2 regions of the Arthrobacter sp. BB-1 genome follow, and region 1 is predicted to be linked to the other one. Evidence: predicted binding sites of a transcription regulator. Region 1 holds the regulator's gene; the other holds the start of a gene.
The links. Region 1 encodes HrcA, which represses chaperone genes, less so after heat shock. Its sites were predicted from a motif close to TTNGCACTCGNNNNNNNCGAGTGCNAA; they were not measured.
Positions count from the first base shown of each region.

Region 2: a site for HrcA is predicted at 2,371-2,397, ahead of groES (co-chaperone GroES). Genes of this name have one in related genera too.

Region 1 is NZ_VDEV01000019.1:40,158-47,255, reverse strand. Features, by position in the region: gene hemW (radical SAM family heme chaperone HemW) at 1-741, shown strand, start outside; gene FHJ30_RS10520 (DUF4870 domain-containing protein) at 823-1,245, opposite strand; gene FHJ30_RS10515 (DUF3097 domain-containing protein) at 1,392-2,246, opposite strand; gene hrcA (heat-inducible transcriptional repressor HrcA) at 2,423-3,436, shown strand; gene dnaJ (molecular chaperone DnaJ) at 3,516-4,643, shown strand; gene FHJ30_RS10500 (16S rRNA (uracil(1498)-N(3))-methyltransferase) at 4,646-5,440, shown strand; gene FHJ30_RS10495 (GerMN domain-containing protein) at 5,468-6,415, opposite strand; gene FHJ30_RS10490 (PhoH family protein) at 6,775-7,098, shown strand, end outside.
Region 2 is NZ_VDEV01000025.1:65,962-73,059, forward strand. Features, by position in the region: gene FHJ30_RS13985 (dihydrofolate reductase family protein) at 1-150, shown strand, start outside; gene groL (chaperonin GroEL) at 233-1,843, opposite strand; gene groES (co-chaperone GroES) at 1,921-2,214, opposite strand; gene FHJ30_RS14000 (DMT family transporter) at 2,439-3,371, shown strand; gene FHJ30_RS14005 (hypothetical protein) at 3,299-3,676, opposite strand; gene FHJ30_RS14010 (class I SAM-dependent methyltransferase) at 3,731-5,029, shown strand; gene FHJ30_RS14015 (shikimate 5-dehydrogenase) at 5,013-5,810, opposite strand; gene FHJ30_RS14020 (glycoside hydrolase family 3 N-terminal domain-containing protein) at 5,920-7,098, opposite strand, start outside.

The DNA of each region.
Region 1 (7,098 bases):
CTGAAGGTCCTGGACAGGACCCACACGCCCAGCCGCGTGCCGCAGGTCGTTCAGTGGGCGCGTGATGCCGGACTCGCCGTGAGCCTGGACCTCATTTACGGGACACCAGGGGAGTCGCTGGACGACTGGCGCTACTCCCTTGAGACGGCGCTGTCCTACCAGCCGGACCACATCAGCGCCTACGCCCTCATTGTGGAGGACGGCACCAAGCTCGCCGCCCAGATCCGCCGTGGCGAAGTTCCCGGAATCGACGACGACGACCACGCCGACAAGTACGAACTCGCCGACCACCTCATCACCCAGGCCGGCCTCGGCTGGTACGAGGTCAGCAACTGGGCCCGCACGCCGGAGCAGGCCTGCCGGCACAACCTCGCCTACTGGCGGGGCGACGACTGGTGGGGGATTGGACCGGGGGCGCACTCCCACGTGGGCGGCGTCCGCTGGTGGAATGTCAAGCACCCCACGGCCTACGCCGGACGCCTTGCGCAGGGAGTGTCACCGGCAGCCGGCAGGGAAACCCTGGACCAGGAGACCCGGAATGTCGAGCGTGTCATGCTCGAGGCCCGTCTCCAGTCCGGCCTCGACGTGTGGTCACTGGGCCAGGCGGGACGGCACGAGGTGGCCGGACTGATCGCGGACGGCCTCGTGGATCCTGCCGCCGCTTTCAAGGGAAGGCTGGTCCTCACGCTCAAAGGGAGGCTGCTGGCAGACGCGGTGGTGCGCCGGGTCCTCCCGGACTGATCGGCACAAAGCAACGCGGGCCCGCGCCCGCAGCGTTCCCTGGCCGTGGAGCCGGTGCGGCCTTGCGGGGCCGGGGTGGAGTTACTTGATCCAGCGCAGGTTGTACTGGTACCGGTGCGGCTGTCCACGGTTGACATGGATGCCGGCCGCCACCGAGAAGCAGGTCAGGGCAATCCAGATGAGGGTGGCTATGACGGCAAAGACGTTGCCGATCACGGGAACGAAGACCACCAGGATGTTCGCAACCAGGGCAGCGATGGTGGGCGGCAGGCTGAAGTTCAGGGCTTCCTTGGATTCCTGGGCGGTGAAAGGCCCCCGGTCCCGGAAGATCAGGTAGATCAGCAGCGACGGAACACAGCCCAGGATGCCCCCAAAGTGGGCCATCGTGGCCCATTGGCGGTCTTCGCTGGCTGTGAGGGGCAGCGCATTCGCGGGAACGCCGTGGTACTCCGAACGGCCCTGGCCGCCCTGGGTGTCCCTGTGATCGCGTGCGTTTTCTGCCACAGTCTGTTCCTTCTGAAGTGCAATGGTGCCGGCCAAGAATGCTTACTTGGTGCGCAGGCCTGCATTGTTGCAGGATCCGCAGTACCAAGAATACTTGGTACTGCCCGGTATCGGCGCCGGAATGCGCGCGCCGGGGTGGAGCGCCCTCAGGGAACGGTGAGGAAGTCGATGACTTCCTCAACCCTCCCCAACAGCGAGGCTTCAAGGTCTGCGTAGGTGCGGACGGCGCCGAGGAGTTTCTGCCAGCCGAGTCCGATGTCCTCTTTGGTGGCATGGGGCCAGCCGAACGCTGCGAGGATGCCGGTCTTCCAGTCCTGCCCGCGCGGCACCACTGGCCACTGCTCAATGCCCAGGACAGCGGGCCGGATGGCCTGCCACACGTCCACATAGGGGTGCCCCACAATCAGGACGTTCCCCGCGGCACCCGGCGAGGCCATAACGGCGTCGGCTATGCGTGATTCCTTGGAGTCCGGCACGAGGTGGTCCACCAGGACACCCAGCCGCCTGCCGGGTCCGGGCCTGAACCCTGCGACTGCCGCCGCGAGGTCATCAATGCCGTGGAGGGGTTCGACGACGATGCCCTCCACGCGCAGGTCATCTCCCCAGACCTTTTCCACCAGTTCCGCGTCGTGCTTTCCCTCCACCCAGATGCGGCTGGCTTTGGCCACCTGCGCCCGCTGGCCGGCAACCCGGACTGACCCGGAAGCCGTCCGGCCGGGCCCGGCAACGGCACCGGCTGCCTGCCGCGGGGCCGGGGGCAGGAGCTTGATGGCCCGCCCTTCGAGAAGGAATCCGAAGCCCAAGCGGAAAGACCTGGACTTTCCGCGCCTGTCCTCCAGGGCAACCACATGCATTCCGCCGGATTTTTCGACGCGGGTCACGGCACCCACCCAGCCGGACTGGACGTCCTCGAGCACCATTCCCCGTTCAACGGGCACCTCGGGCAGTTCAGTCTTTGCGGGAGCGGACAAGTCCCGCGGGCCCCAGTTCTGGTACTGCATGGTTTCACTCCGCCTAGCGTTCGGTACAGGTCCGGAATTTCGCCCGGAGCGGTACCAATGCTAGCAACGGGGGGAGGCATAATAGACTGTTAGCACTTAGGCATGTCGAGTGCTAACCCTTGAGGTGGCACAGCGCGGGCGGTGCTGCCGCCCCGAACCCTGGATGGAGGTGGAGTGTGAGCGAGCCACGCAAACTCGAAGTGCTGCGTGCAATCGTGGAGGACTACGTCCACTCCCGGGAACCCGTCGGGTCCAAGGCCCTGGTGGAGCGGCACCATCTCGGTGTGTCCAGCGCGACGATCAGGAACGATATGGCCGCCCTGGAGGAAGAGGGCCTGATCACCGCTCCGCACACCAGCGCCGGGCGTATCCCCACAGACAAGGGTTACCGGCTGTTCGTGGACCAGATCTCTGCAGTCAAACCGCTGTCCCAGGCGGAACGGAGGGCCATCCAGTCACTGCTGGAAGGATCGGACGACCTTGACGACGTCCTTGACCGCACCGTCCGGCTGCTGTCGCAGCTGACCAACCAGGTCGCGGTGGTCCAGTACCCGCACCTGAGCCGGGCACTGGTCCGCCATATCGAGTTCGTCCTCCTTGCACCGCGGAAGGTGCTGGTGGTGCTGATCGCCAACAGCGGCAAGGTGGAGCAGCGCGTTATCGACGTCGGCCAGGACCTGGCGGATGACGCCCTCGCCAGCCTGCGGGCACGGTTCCTCGGATCCCTTGCCGGCACGCCGCTGAGCCAGCTCGCCCAGTCCCTGCCGGCGGTGGTGGCCACAGCGGCCCCGAGCCAAAGGCAGGCCGCCCATGCCCTCGCCGTCGGCCTCGAGGGACTGGCCCAGAGCAGCAGGGAGGACCGCATGGTCATGGCGGGCACAGCCAACCTTGCGCGGTCCAACGTGGACTTTCCGCTCAGCATCGGTCCGGTCCTCGAAGCGCTTGAGGAGCAGGTGGTCATGCTCCGCCTGCTGAGCGAAATGGCGCAGGACCACCGCGGAGTGGCTGTCAGCATCGGCCGCGAGAATCCCTACGACGGCCTGGCCGAGGCATCCGTGGTTGCAACAGGGTACGGTCCGGACCACGTTGCCAAAATCGGCGTCCTGGGGCCAACCAGGATGGACTATCCCACCACCATGGCCGCCGTCAGGGCCGTCGCCCGGTACCTTTCGCGGATCCTGGGCCCCTGACGTTTTCCGGTTCCCCGGGCAGGCAGAGCATTTTCCGCAGTCCAACTGCAGGCAGTACAACAAGGAAGAGATACGAACTTTGAGCAGCCACTACGACGTCCTTGGAGTCTCACCGGAGGCCACGGGAGAAGAGATCAAGAAGGCCTACCGCAAACTGGCGCGCACCCTCCACCCGGACGTCAACCCGGGTGAGGACGCGTCGGACCGCTTCAAGGCCGTGACCCACGCCTACGAGGTTCTCTCTGACCCGCAGAAGCGCCGCGTCTATGACACCACCGGCAACGAAAACGGCACGGACAACGGCTTCGGCGGAGGCGGATACGCCGGCCAGGGCTTCGCGTTCCAGGACATTTTCGACACCTTCTTCGGTGCCGGCGGAAGCACCGGCCCGGCTTCCCGCGTCAGGCGCGGCCAGGACGCCCTCATCAGTGTCCGCATTGAACTGCGTGACGCTGTTTTCGGCGTCAATAAGAAACTGGAAGTGGACACAGCCGTTATGTGCCCCACCTGCGACGGTTCGTGCTGCCAGCCGGGAACCCACCCGGAACGCTGCGACATCTGCGGCGGCAGCGGCCAGGTCCAGCGCGCAGTCCGGTCCATCCTGGGACAGGTCATGACCGCCGCCCCGTGCGGAACCTGCGAAGGCTTCGGCACCGTCATCAAGGACCCCTGCAACGAGTGCAGCGGCCAAGGACGCATCCGCAGCCGTCGTTCACTGACCATCAAGGTTCCAGCCGGCGTGGCCACCGGAACCCGCATCCAGCTCTCGGGCCAGGGCGAAGCAGGTCCTGCCGGCGGCCCTGCCGGCGACCTCTACGTCGAGATCCGCGTAAACAACGACGCCACGTATGTCCGGGACAACGACGACCTCCACGCAACCCTGCACATTCCCATGACGGCGGCAGCCCTGGGTACCGAAGTGAGCCTGGAAACGTTCGACGGGCCGCAGGAAATCGACGTCAAGCCCGGCACCCAGTCCGGCGAGATCATCACCCTTCGCGGACTTGGCGTGACCCACCTCCGCGGTTACGGGCGCGGCGACCTGAAAGTGCACCTCCAGGTCGAAACCCCCGCGAAACTCGACCCTGCACAGGAGGACCTCCTGCGGCAGCTTGCCAAACTCCGCGGTGAGCAGATCACCGAAGGAAAGCTTGCGGCCAGCGGAGGCATGTTCGCCAAGCTCCGGGACCGGCTCGGTAACCTGTAGCGGTGAGCAACCCGGTCTTTTTCACCCCTCCCGGTTCCCTTGACCAGATGGTGGCGGGGGAGGTCTTTGTCCTTGAAGGGCCCGAGGCGCGGCACGCCGTCACGGTGAAGCGGATCGCCCCCGGCGAGCCCGTTGACATCGTGGACGGCGCCGGGACCCGCATGAGCGGAAAGGTGCTGGCGGCATCCCCGTCCGGGCTGGATGTTGAGTGCGCCTCCCTGTCCGTCGAGCCGCAGCCAGGCACCAGGCTGGTGCTGGTGCAGGCACTGGCCAAAGGCGACAGGGACGAACTTGCCATTGAGACGGCAACAGAGCTGGGGATCGACGCCGTTATACCCTGGCAGTCCGAGCGGTCCATCGTCAGGTGGAAAGGCGACCGGGCGGCGAAAGCCCACGCCAAATGGCAGTCCGTGGTCACGGCGGCAGCCAAGCAGGCCCGCCGCGCATGGATTCCCGAGGTACGGCCCGCCGTCGACACGGCCGCGCTGGCCGGCCTCGTGGAGACGGCTCAGCTTGCCATAATCCTGCATGAGGACGCGGTCAGGCCCCTGCGGACCGTGCTGGAAGCATGGCAGGGCGGCGGAAACGGGACGGAACCGCGGGAAGTGCTCCTGCTTGTTGGACCGGAAGGCGGCATCAGTCCCCGGGAAGTCACCCGCCTCTGCGGCAAAGGTGCCGTCACGGCGCTGCTGGGCCCCCATGTGCTGCGCTCATCCACTGCCGGGCCCGCCGCCGTCGTGCTCGCCAGCGACGTCCTGGGACGATGGGCGGCCCCTGGCGCCGCACCTGCCGGTTGAGCAGGCAGCGGAGCTGCAGGGTGCGGGCTAGCGGACCTTGAAGGCCCGCGAGTCCTCGTTCTGATCCGGCTGCCCGCTGGCGCCGGCCTGGGCAACGCGCAGCTCGTAGTCGCCCGCAGGGAGCGTGAGGGCCAGCGTAAAGAGCCCTCCCTGTCCCGGTTCGGCAGAGGCCGTTGTTTCTCCGGTGAGGAAGGGCGCCTTGGTGCCGCCCGCCTCCATCCGCTGGATCTGCCAGCGCAACTTGCTGCCGGCAAGCGTGCTGCGGCCGGTGATCTTCACGCTTCCGCCGGCGATTTCCACATTTTCCTGCGGATCGATGACCCAGACGGGCGCCACCATGCCCGCGGCCCTCGTCATCGGGTCGCCCAGCTGGACGTGGCCGAAAGCAACGTAGTCTGTGTGCCCGTCCACCAGGATCCGCACGCGGATCTGCTGCCCGGAATCGATGAGCCCGGAGCTGGCCGCAGCGGCCGTGGCCGTGTAGACCAGCTGCTGGACGGCACGGGCCGCCATGTCGGCGTCGAGGTTGCTGTTGAACGCGTCCTCGGACACGTCCACCGTGATGACGTCCTTGCCGGAAATCGAGGTGGCCAGCTCGCTGGGGTTCTGCCACGGGGTGAAGAAGTCGGGGTCAAGCGGCTTATCCTGCATCATCGCCCGCAGGGCACGGGTCACGGGGTTCTCCTGCTCCGGCACGTCCCTGAACTCACGGTAGAGGAACACGCTGCTGCCGGTGCGGCCAATCCAGTACACCGGCGCCTTGTTGGAGGACTGCGTGGTTTCGAGCGGTGCGCTGGTGGACGGCGCAGTGCCGGTGGCAGCAGGGCCGGAATTCAGGAGCCCGCTCGGTGAAGGATTCGGCTCGGCGAGGCACCCCGCCAGGAGCGGTGTCACTGCCAGAACAGCCGCGAGGACCGCAGGGCGGACACGGCCCTGTCGTCGTCCTGCCCTCAGGGGCGCAGCAGATTCCGGCACGTTTGTTTGCCCGTCCTTTCACGAATGGGCCGCTTCCCCGGGCGGCGGTACTCCAGCAATGAATCTGGATTTCCAGCATGGCACAGGGCATCGAACAGAATGGCCGTGCCGGCGCCACTGGAGCCAACTGCAACAGGAACGATATGAGGCCGATATGAAGTTGATACCTAATGACGCAACCTCCTGTACCGGACGGCGTGTTCACGCTTGTCCTTGTAGTGGGACAATCCGGTGTCGACGCCGTACTGGCGTAAGATGGAGGGACCGCTTGGGCAAGGCGCACCGGATGCGGTGACCGGCCCGGCGGTGGACATTTATTTTCGGACTTTGAGGGGATCACGGGCCTGCGGGCCATCACCATGACTGAATCAGCGAATGGAAAGCGCCGGCTCAACACGGGCGAAGGCGCCGCAGGGGAATTTCCCCACTCTCTCCCCGGCAGCCGTACCGAAGTTGTTGTTTTCGACAACTCCGACCAGATGGTCCAGTCACTGGGCAGCCACGATGAGGCGCTGCGCTTCATCGAGGAACAGTTCCCGCACGTCAATTTCCATGTCCGCGGCAACGAGCTCTCCATCACCGGTCCTGCCAGCGACGTGCCCCGCATCATGCGGCTCCTCCACGAGGTCCGCGGCCTGGTGGCCCGTGGAACCGTCATCAGTCCGGCCGTCCTGCAGCAGCTC
Region 2 (7,098 bases), on a different contig from region 1:
CTGGGGCAGGGCAAGCGCCTGTTCGACGCCGGGACCATCCCCGCCACGTTCCGGCTCGCCGAGCCGGCGCGCAGTTTCCCGAAGGGGGCGGTCTCGCTGGTCTACGAGCGCGCGGGGGGCGTGGAGACCCAGGACATGCCGGGGACTTGATGCCTAGGCCCACAAAAAACCGGCCCAGCGGATGCTGGACCGGTTTTTTGTGCATGCACGGTTGCCCGCGCGGAGCCACAGGTCAGTGGCTGTGGCCTGCGTGCTCCTCTTCCTCGGCAGGCTTTTCGACAACCAAGGTCTCGGTGGTGAGGACCAGGGCAGCGATGGAAGCTGCGTTGCGGAGGGCGGCGCGGGTGACCTTGACGGGGTCGATCACGCCGGCGGCGATCAGGTCCTCGTACTCGCCCGACTTGGCGTTGAAGCCGTTGTTGGTTTCGAGCTCGGCAACCTTGGCGGTGATGACGTAGCCGTCGAAGCCGGCGTTCTGGGCAATCCAGCGCAGCGGCTGGACCAGCGCGCGGCGGACGATGCCCACAGCAGCGGCGGCGTCGCCTTCGAGCGCCTTGACAGCAGGGTCCTCGTCCAGTGCCTTCAGGGCGTGGATCAGGGCCGAGCCGCCGCCGGCGACGATGCCTTCTTCAAGGGCAGCGCGCGTGGAGGAAACAGCGTCCTCGATGCGGTGCTTCTTTTCCTTGAGCTCAACCTCGGTGGCTGCGCCGACCTTGATGACGCCGATGCCGCCGGCCAGCTTGGCCAGGCGCTCCTGGAGCTTTTCACGGTCCCAGTCGGAGTCGGTGCGGGTCAGCTCGGCGCGGAGCTGGGCGACTCGTGCTGCCACGTCTTCGGCCGAACCTGCGCCGTCGACGATGGTGGTGTTGTCCTTGGTTACCGTGATGCGGCGGGCGGTACCCAGCACCTCAAGGCCGACGGTGTCCAGGCTGAGGCCCAGTTCCGGGGAGACAACCTGCGCACCGGTGAGGGTGGCGATGTCCTGCAGCATGGCCTTGCGGCGGTCGCCGAAGCCGGGAGCCTTGACGGCCACGACGTTCAGGGTGCCGCGGATGCGGTTGACGATCAGCGTGGACAGGGCCTCACCGTCGATGTCTTCAGCGATGATGAACAGCGGCTTGGAGCTCTGCAGGGCCTTTTCCAGCAGCGGCAGGAATTCCTGCACCGCGGAGATTTTGCCCTGGTTGATCAGGATGAGGGCATCCTCAAGGACTGCTTCCTGGCGTTCCGCGTCGGTGACGAAGTACGGGGACAGGTAGCCCTTGTCGAACTGCATGCCCTCGGTGAGGACCAGTTCGGTCTGGGTGGTGGAGGACTCCTCGATGGTGATCACACCATCCTTGCCCACCTTGCCGAAGGCCTCGGCGAGGAGCTCGCCGATCTCGTCGCTCTGGGCGGAGATTGCTGCAACGTTGGCCACCTGGGTGCCTTCAACGGGGCGGGCGTTCTCCAGCAGGCGTGCTGCAACGGCTTCAACGGAAACCTCGATGCCCCGCTTGATCTGGCCGGGAGCAGCGCCTGCCGCTACGTTGCGCAGGCCTTCCTTGACCAGGGCCTGCGCCAGGACGGTTGCCGTGGTGGTGCCGTCACCGGCAACATCGTTGGTCTTGGTGGCCACTTCCTTGGCCAGCTGCGCGCCAAGGTTCTCGTAGGGGTCGTCCAGTTCCACTTCGCGGGCGATGGTGACGCCGTCGTTCGTGATGGTGGGAGCGCCCCACTTCTTGTCCAGGACGACGTTGCGGCCGCGGGGGCCGAGCGTCACCTTGACGGTGTTGGCGAGCTTATCGATGCCGGCTTCAAGAGACCGGCGGGCAGCGTCATTAAACGCAAGCTGCTTTGCCATGGTTTTGTCCTTTCAAGACAGAACCCCGCGCAGCTGACCAGCAGAATGCAAGACCAGCGGCACGGGGATCCGGGGAGTTACTTTACGACGATCGCCAGGACGTCGCGGGCGGACAGCACGAGGTACTCGGTGCCGCCGGTCTTGACTTCGGTTCCGCCGTACTTGGAGTAGATAACGACGTCGCCGACGGCTACGTCGACAGGAACGCGGTTGCCGTCTTCGAAGCGGCCGGGGCCTACAGCAACAACTTCGCCTTCCTGGGGCTTCTCCTGCGCGGAGTCCGGGATGACCAGGCCGGAAGCCGTGGTCTGCTCGGCTTCGAGCGGGCGGACAACAATACGATCCTCAAGAGGCTTAATAGAGACCGACACTCGGACCTCTCCTTTTCGTCAGCAAATTCGTGGACTGGAAAGCATTCCGCCGTGGCTGGCAAACCGTCGTCGCGGTGCCGGCAGCAGCCTGGCTGGCAGCTCTTCATGTATTAGCACCCTCCTAGGGAGAGTGCTAATGAAGACTCTATGTAAGGGTTAGCACTCGGTCAAGGCGAGTGCCAGCATTTCGTCACGGGCGGACACCATCCATGTACATTTGACCGGTGCGAGCAGCCCTGTACCTGACCCTTGCCACCCTCTTCTGGGCGGGCAACTTCGTTGTAGGGCAGGCCGCCATGGAAACCATGCAGCCGCTCCAGTTGACCTTCTGGCGCTGGGCCCTGGCTGCCGTGCCGCTGCTGGTCCTTGCCCAGGCCGTTGACCGGCCCGACTGGCGCGCTGTCCTGCGCCGCTGGCGCATGCTCCTGCTCCTGAGCTGCCTGGGCATGAGCGCCTACACACTGCTGCTCTACAGCGCACTGGGGCACACCTCGGCCCTGAACGCTTCCCTGGTGACTGCCGCGAACCCGGCCCTGATCATGGTCCTGGCCGCCATCCTGCTCCGGGACAGGCCGGGCCCGCTGAGCTGGGTGGGCGTTGCCCTGGGCCTGGCAGGGGTCCTGCTGGTCCTCACCGGCGGCAACCTGCAGCGGCTGCTGACTTTCTCCATCGACGCCGGTGAATTGCTGATCGTTGCGGCCATCACCGTCTGGGGTTTTTACACCATCACTGCGCGCAGGCTGTCCGTCCCGGCGATTACGTCTACCGCGGTGCAGGTGGCCATGGCGGCCGTTGTCCTGGTCCCCTTTGCGGTGGCAGCGGGAGCCGGGCTGCCGGCCACTCCCTCGGAGGGCTGGTCGCTGGCGTACATCGCCCTGTTCCCCTCGCTGGGTTCCTACCTGCTCTGGAACCTGGCCCTCAAGCGCACCACGGCTGCCAACGCCGGCAACTACCTGAACCTCATCGCAGTGTTTACCGCCATCATCACCATTACCTTGGGGCAGCCCATCACCGTCCCCCAGGTCCTGGGCGGCATCCTGGTTATTTCAGGCGTCCTGCTCACCAGTGCGGGCAGCAAGCCACCTCAGCGGCCCAGGTCGTCGAAGTCGACGTCCTCTCCGCCGTCGGCCTCCCCCGGGGAATTCCGCCCCCGGTAGAGGAGGAAGGCAGAAGCCAGGGCAGTCAACAGGGATGCGACAAGGAAGACGACGCTGCCGGCCCGGGCACCGTCGTAAAGCCCGCGGATATCCCGGGCCTCCTGGGTGTCGTCCTGGATGTTGTTGCCGCCCACCGAGTAGACCGTGGCGTTGAAGGTGTCCAGGAAGAAAATGACCACCAGGAGCGCGAGGCACACCACGGCCACCACCGAACTGGCGATCAGTGCCGGCCGGGCAAACCTCGCCAGCCCGCCGTCCCCGGGTTGGGGCTGACGGGACTGCTGGGGACCTGCACTCTGGTTCATGGCTTCAACACTATCGGCATCGCGGCGTGCCGCTCCTCCACTAGGCTGGAACCCATGGCTCACGCTCCCCAGGACCAGATTGCACCGCTGCTCACCCCTGAAGGCTGGGAGCTCCTGGCGTCCCTGGGCCCCTACCAGGAGGAGAAATCCTTCGAGCTGAACTCCGCCCTCCGCAAGGCAGGCCACTCCGCCGAACTGGTTTCCGCCGTCCTCACCCAGTCCAGGCTCCGCACCAAGGCCGCCGCGAAATTCGGTGAGTTCGCCCGCAGCATGCTGTTCACCCAGGCGGGGCTGGAACAGGCAACCCGGCTGAACGTCGCCGCCCGCCACGCCCAGCGGTTCGCCGAGGCCGGCATCCGCCACGTGGCGGACCTCGGCTGCGGCCTCGCTGCGGACTCGCTGGCGCTGGCATCGATGGACATCAACGTCACCGCCGTCGAGATGGACGAGACGACGGCGGCCTGCGCCACGGTGAACCTCATTCCGTTCCCCAACGCCACAGTGGTCCACGCGGACGCCACGGCTGTGCCGCTGGACGGGGTCGACGGCGTCTGGCTGGATCCCGCGCGCCGCGTCACCTCCAGTTCGGGGACCAAACGGATTTGGGACCCGGAAGCATTCTCTCCGCCGTTGTCCTTCGTGGAGAAGCTGGCGGCGTCCGGGCTGGCCGTGGGCGTCAAGATGGGGCCCGGCATGCCGCATGAGTCCGTTCCGCCCGGCTGTGAGGCGCAGTGGGTTTCGGTAGCCGGCGACGTCACCGAGGTGGCGCTGTGGTTCAACGCGGTGCGCCGGCCCGGAGTCCGCCGGGCTGCGCTGGTGCTCGGCGCCCAGGGCGCGGCCGAGCTGACCAGCGGCGAGGACTTCGGGGCGGGGCCAGCGGCACCGGTGGGGCCGGTGGAGGGATACCTGTACGAACCGGACGGCGCCGTGATCCGGGCCGGCCTGGTGGCCGACGTCGCACTGCAGCTGGACGGGCACCTGGTGGATGAGCACATCGCCTACATCTGCGCCCCGCGCCTGGTGGACACCCCGTTCGCACGCGCCTACAAGGTCCTGGACGTGATGCCGTACAACGTGAAGGCGCTGAAGGCCTGGGTGAAGGCGGAGGGCATCGGCGTGCTGGACATCAAGAAGCGCGGCACCGCCGTCACACCCGAAGAACTGCGCAAGCAGTTGCTGCCCGCAGGGAAGAACCCAGCCGGGAAGAATGCAGGGGGGAAAGCAGCTGGCAAGAAGGCCGGGGCCAAAACAGCCACCCTGGTCCTGACCCGCATCGGGGAGGACCGGGTGGCCATCGTGGTGGAGCCGGTGCAGGGCACTGCCGGCGAAGAAACGGCTACTGCGCGCGCATGAACTCCTCGGCGGCACGCACCTGCCCGGCGGTGGGCCGGACGCCGGTGTAGAGCACAAACTGCTCCAGCGCCTGGATGGTGGCCACTTCCGCACCCGTAATTACCGGCTTACCTGCCGCCCGTGCTGCCTTGACCAGTGGCGTCTCGGCAGGCAGCGCAACGACGTCGAACACCACGCGGGCGGCGGCGATCGCTTCCTGCGGAAAGGCGAGCGACTCAGCCTCCGGCCCTCCGGCCATGCCGATGGGGGTGACGTTGATGATCAGGTCCGCCGTTCCGCCGTCGAGCGCTGCCCGCCATTGGAAGCCGTACTGTTCGGCGAGCGCCCGGCCCGTGCTTTCGTTCCGCGCGAGGACAGTGACGTCGGTGAAGCCGGCGTCGCGCAGCGCCGCGACGGTCGCCTTGGCCATCCCGCCAGCGCCCTGGACCAGGACGGAGTAGCCGGTGGGCACCTTGTTGGTGGCCAGAAGCTGTTCGATTGCCGTGTAGTCGGTGTTGTAGGCCTTGAGGTGCCCGTCCGTGTTCACAATGGTGTTCACGGAGTCGATGGCCTTCGCGGAAGGGTCCATCTCGTCCACGAGGGCGATCACGTCTTCCTTGTACGGCATCGAGATGGCACAGCCGCGGATGCCCAGGCCGCGGACCCCGGCGATTGCCTGTTCCAGGTTGGTGGGGGCGAACGCCTTGTAGATCCAGTTGAGGTTCAGCTGCTCATACAGGTGGTTGTGGAAGCGGGTCCCGTTGTTGCTGGGCCGGGCCGAGAGCGAGATGCAGAGGGTCATGTCTTTATTCAGAATGGGCACCCCACCATTTAACCCGCTCCCTCCCAACTGGGTAGCGCCAAGTGTCGTTTTGGGGGTTCAAAACGACACTTAGCGCTACTTAGTTGGGCTAGGGGCAGCCGGTTCCCGCGGGGAAGCTTCCGACGGCGGCGGGCAGCTTCCCGGGGGCGGGCGCCTTTCCTGCCAGGACGGCGGCCAGGGCGTCGAAGGCGCCATCGCTGCGGCCATAGAGGGCCATCTTCACCGGAGCGGCCGAGTCCTGCAGCGGCCAGGGAGCATCGAGGGCGACGGCGATGTCCCCTTCCGCCCCGCGCCCGCCGTAGCCGATCAGGGTGACCAGCGGCCCGGAGCCCACGGACAGTCCGGCCCGGGCGGCAGCAGCTTCAAACCGGGCCCTGTCCGCCGGCCCACCGCCGGCCACCCGCACCGCCCCCGGCACCAGCGGGCCGGTGCACGGTCCGGAGAGCATGGTGACTGCAGCGGCCGAAACCCGGGCTGAGAGGGATCCCCCGCTTCCCGCCGGCGCACCGGTTGCCGCAGCAGTCCGGCCGTGCCACGCCATCATGGTGGCCACCCGCCGGGCGGCTTCATCCAGCCGTTCAGCCGGCAGGCTGCCGGATGCAACGGCCTGGACAATGGCCGCATGCGCCTGCGCCACGTCGGCCGGCATGAGCAGGAGGTCCGCACCGGCGGCGAGGGCCATCACTGCGGCCGTTCCGCCGGGGTACTGCTTGGTCACCGCGCCCATGTTCAGGGCGTCCGTCACCGCCACCCCTTTGAAGCCCAGGCCCCGCAGCGCCGCGTACGTGGGTCCCGAGAGCGACGCCGGGACGCCGGGTTCCAGCACCGGGACGGCGATGTGTCCGGTCATCACCATCGGCGAACCGGCGGCGACGGCGGCCTCGAACGGCTTCCAGTCGCGGCCGCTGAGTTCCGCAACGGACGCGGGCTGCACGGGGAGGCCCACGTGGGAATCAACGGCCACCGAGCCGTGCCCCGGGAAGTGCTTGACGGCCGGCAGGACTCCAGCGGCGAGCATCCCCTGGGCGAACGCGACGCCGAGGGAGGCGGCAGCGCCCGGGTCCGAGGACATGGACCTGGCACCGATGGTGGGGTCCTTCGGGCCGATGGTGACGTCCGTATCGGGAGCGAAATCCACGTTGAACCCCAGCGGCACAAGCTCAGCCGCCAACCCCTGCCCTGCCTCCTTGGCCAGCGGCGCGCTCCCGGCTGCCCCGTAGCTCATGGGCGTGGGCCATTCCGTCAGGGGCGGCCCCAGCCTGGCAAC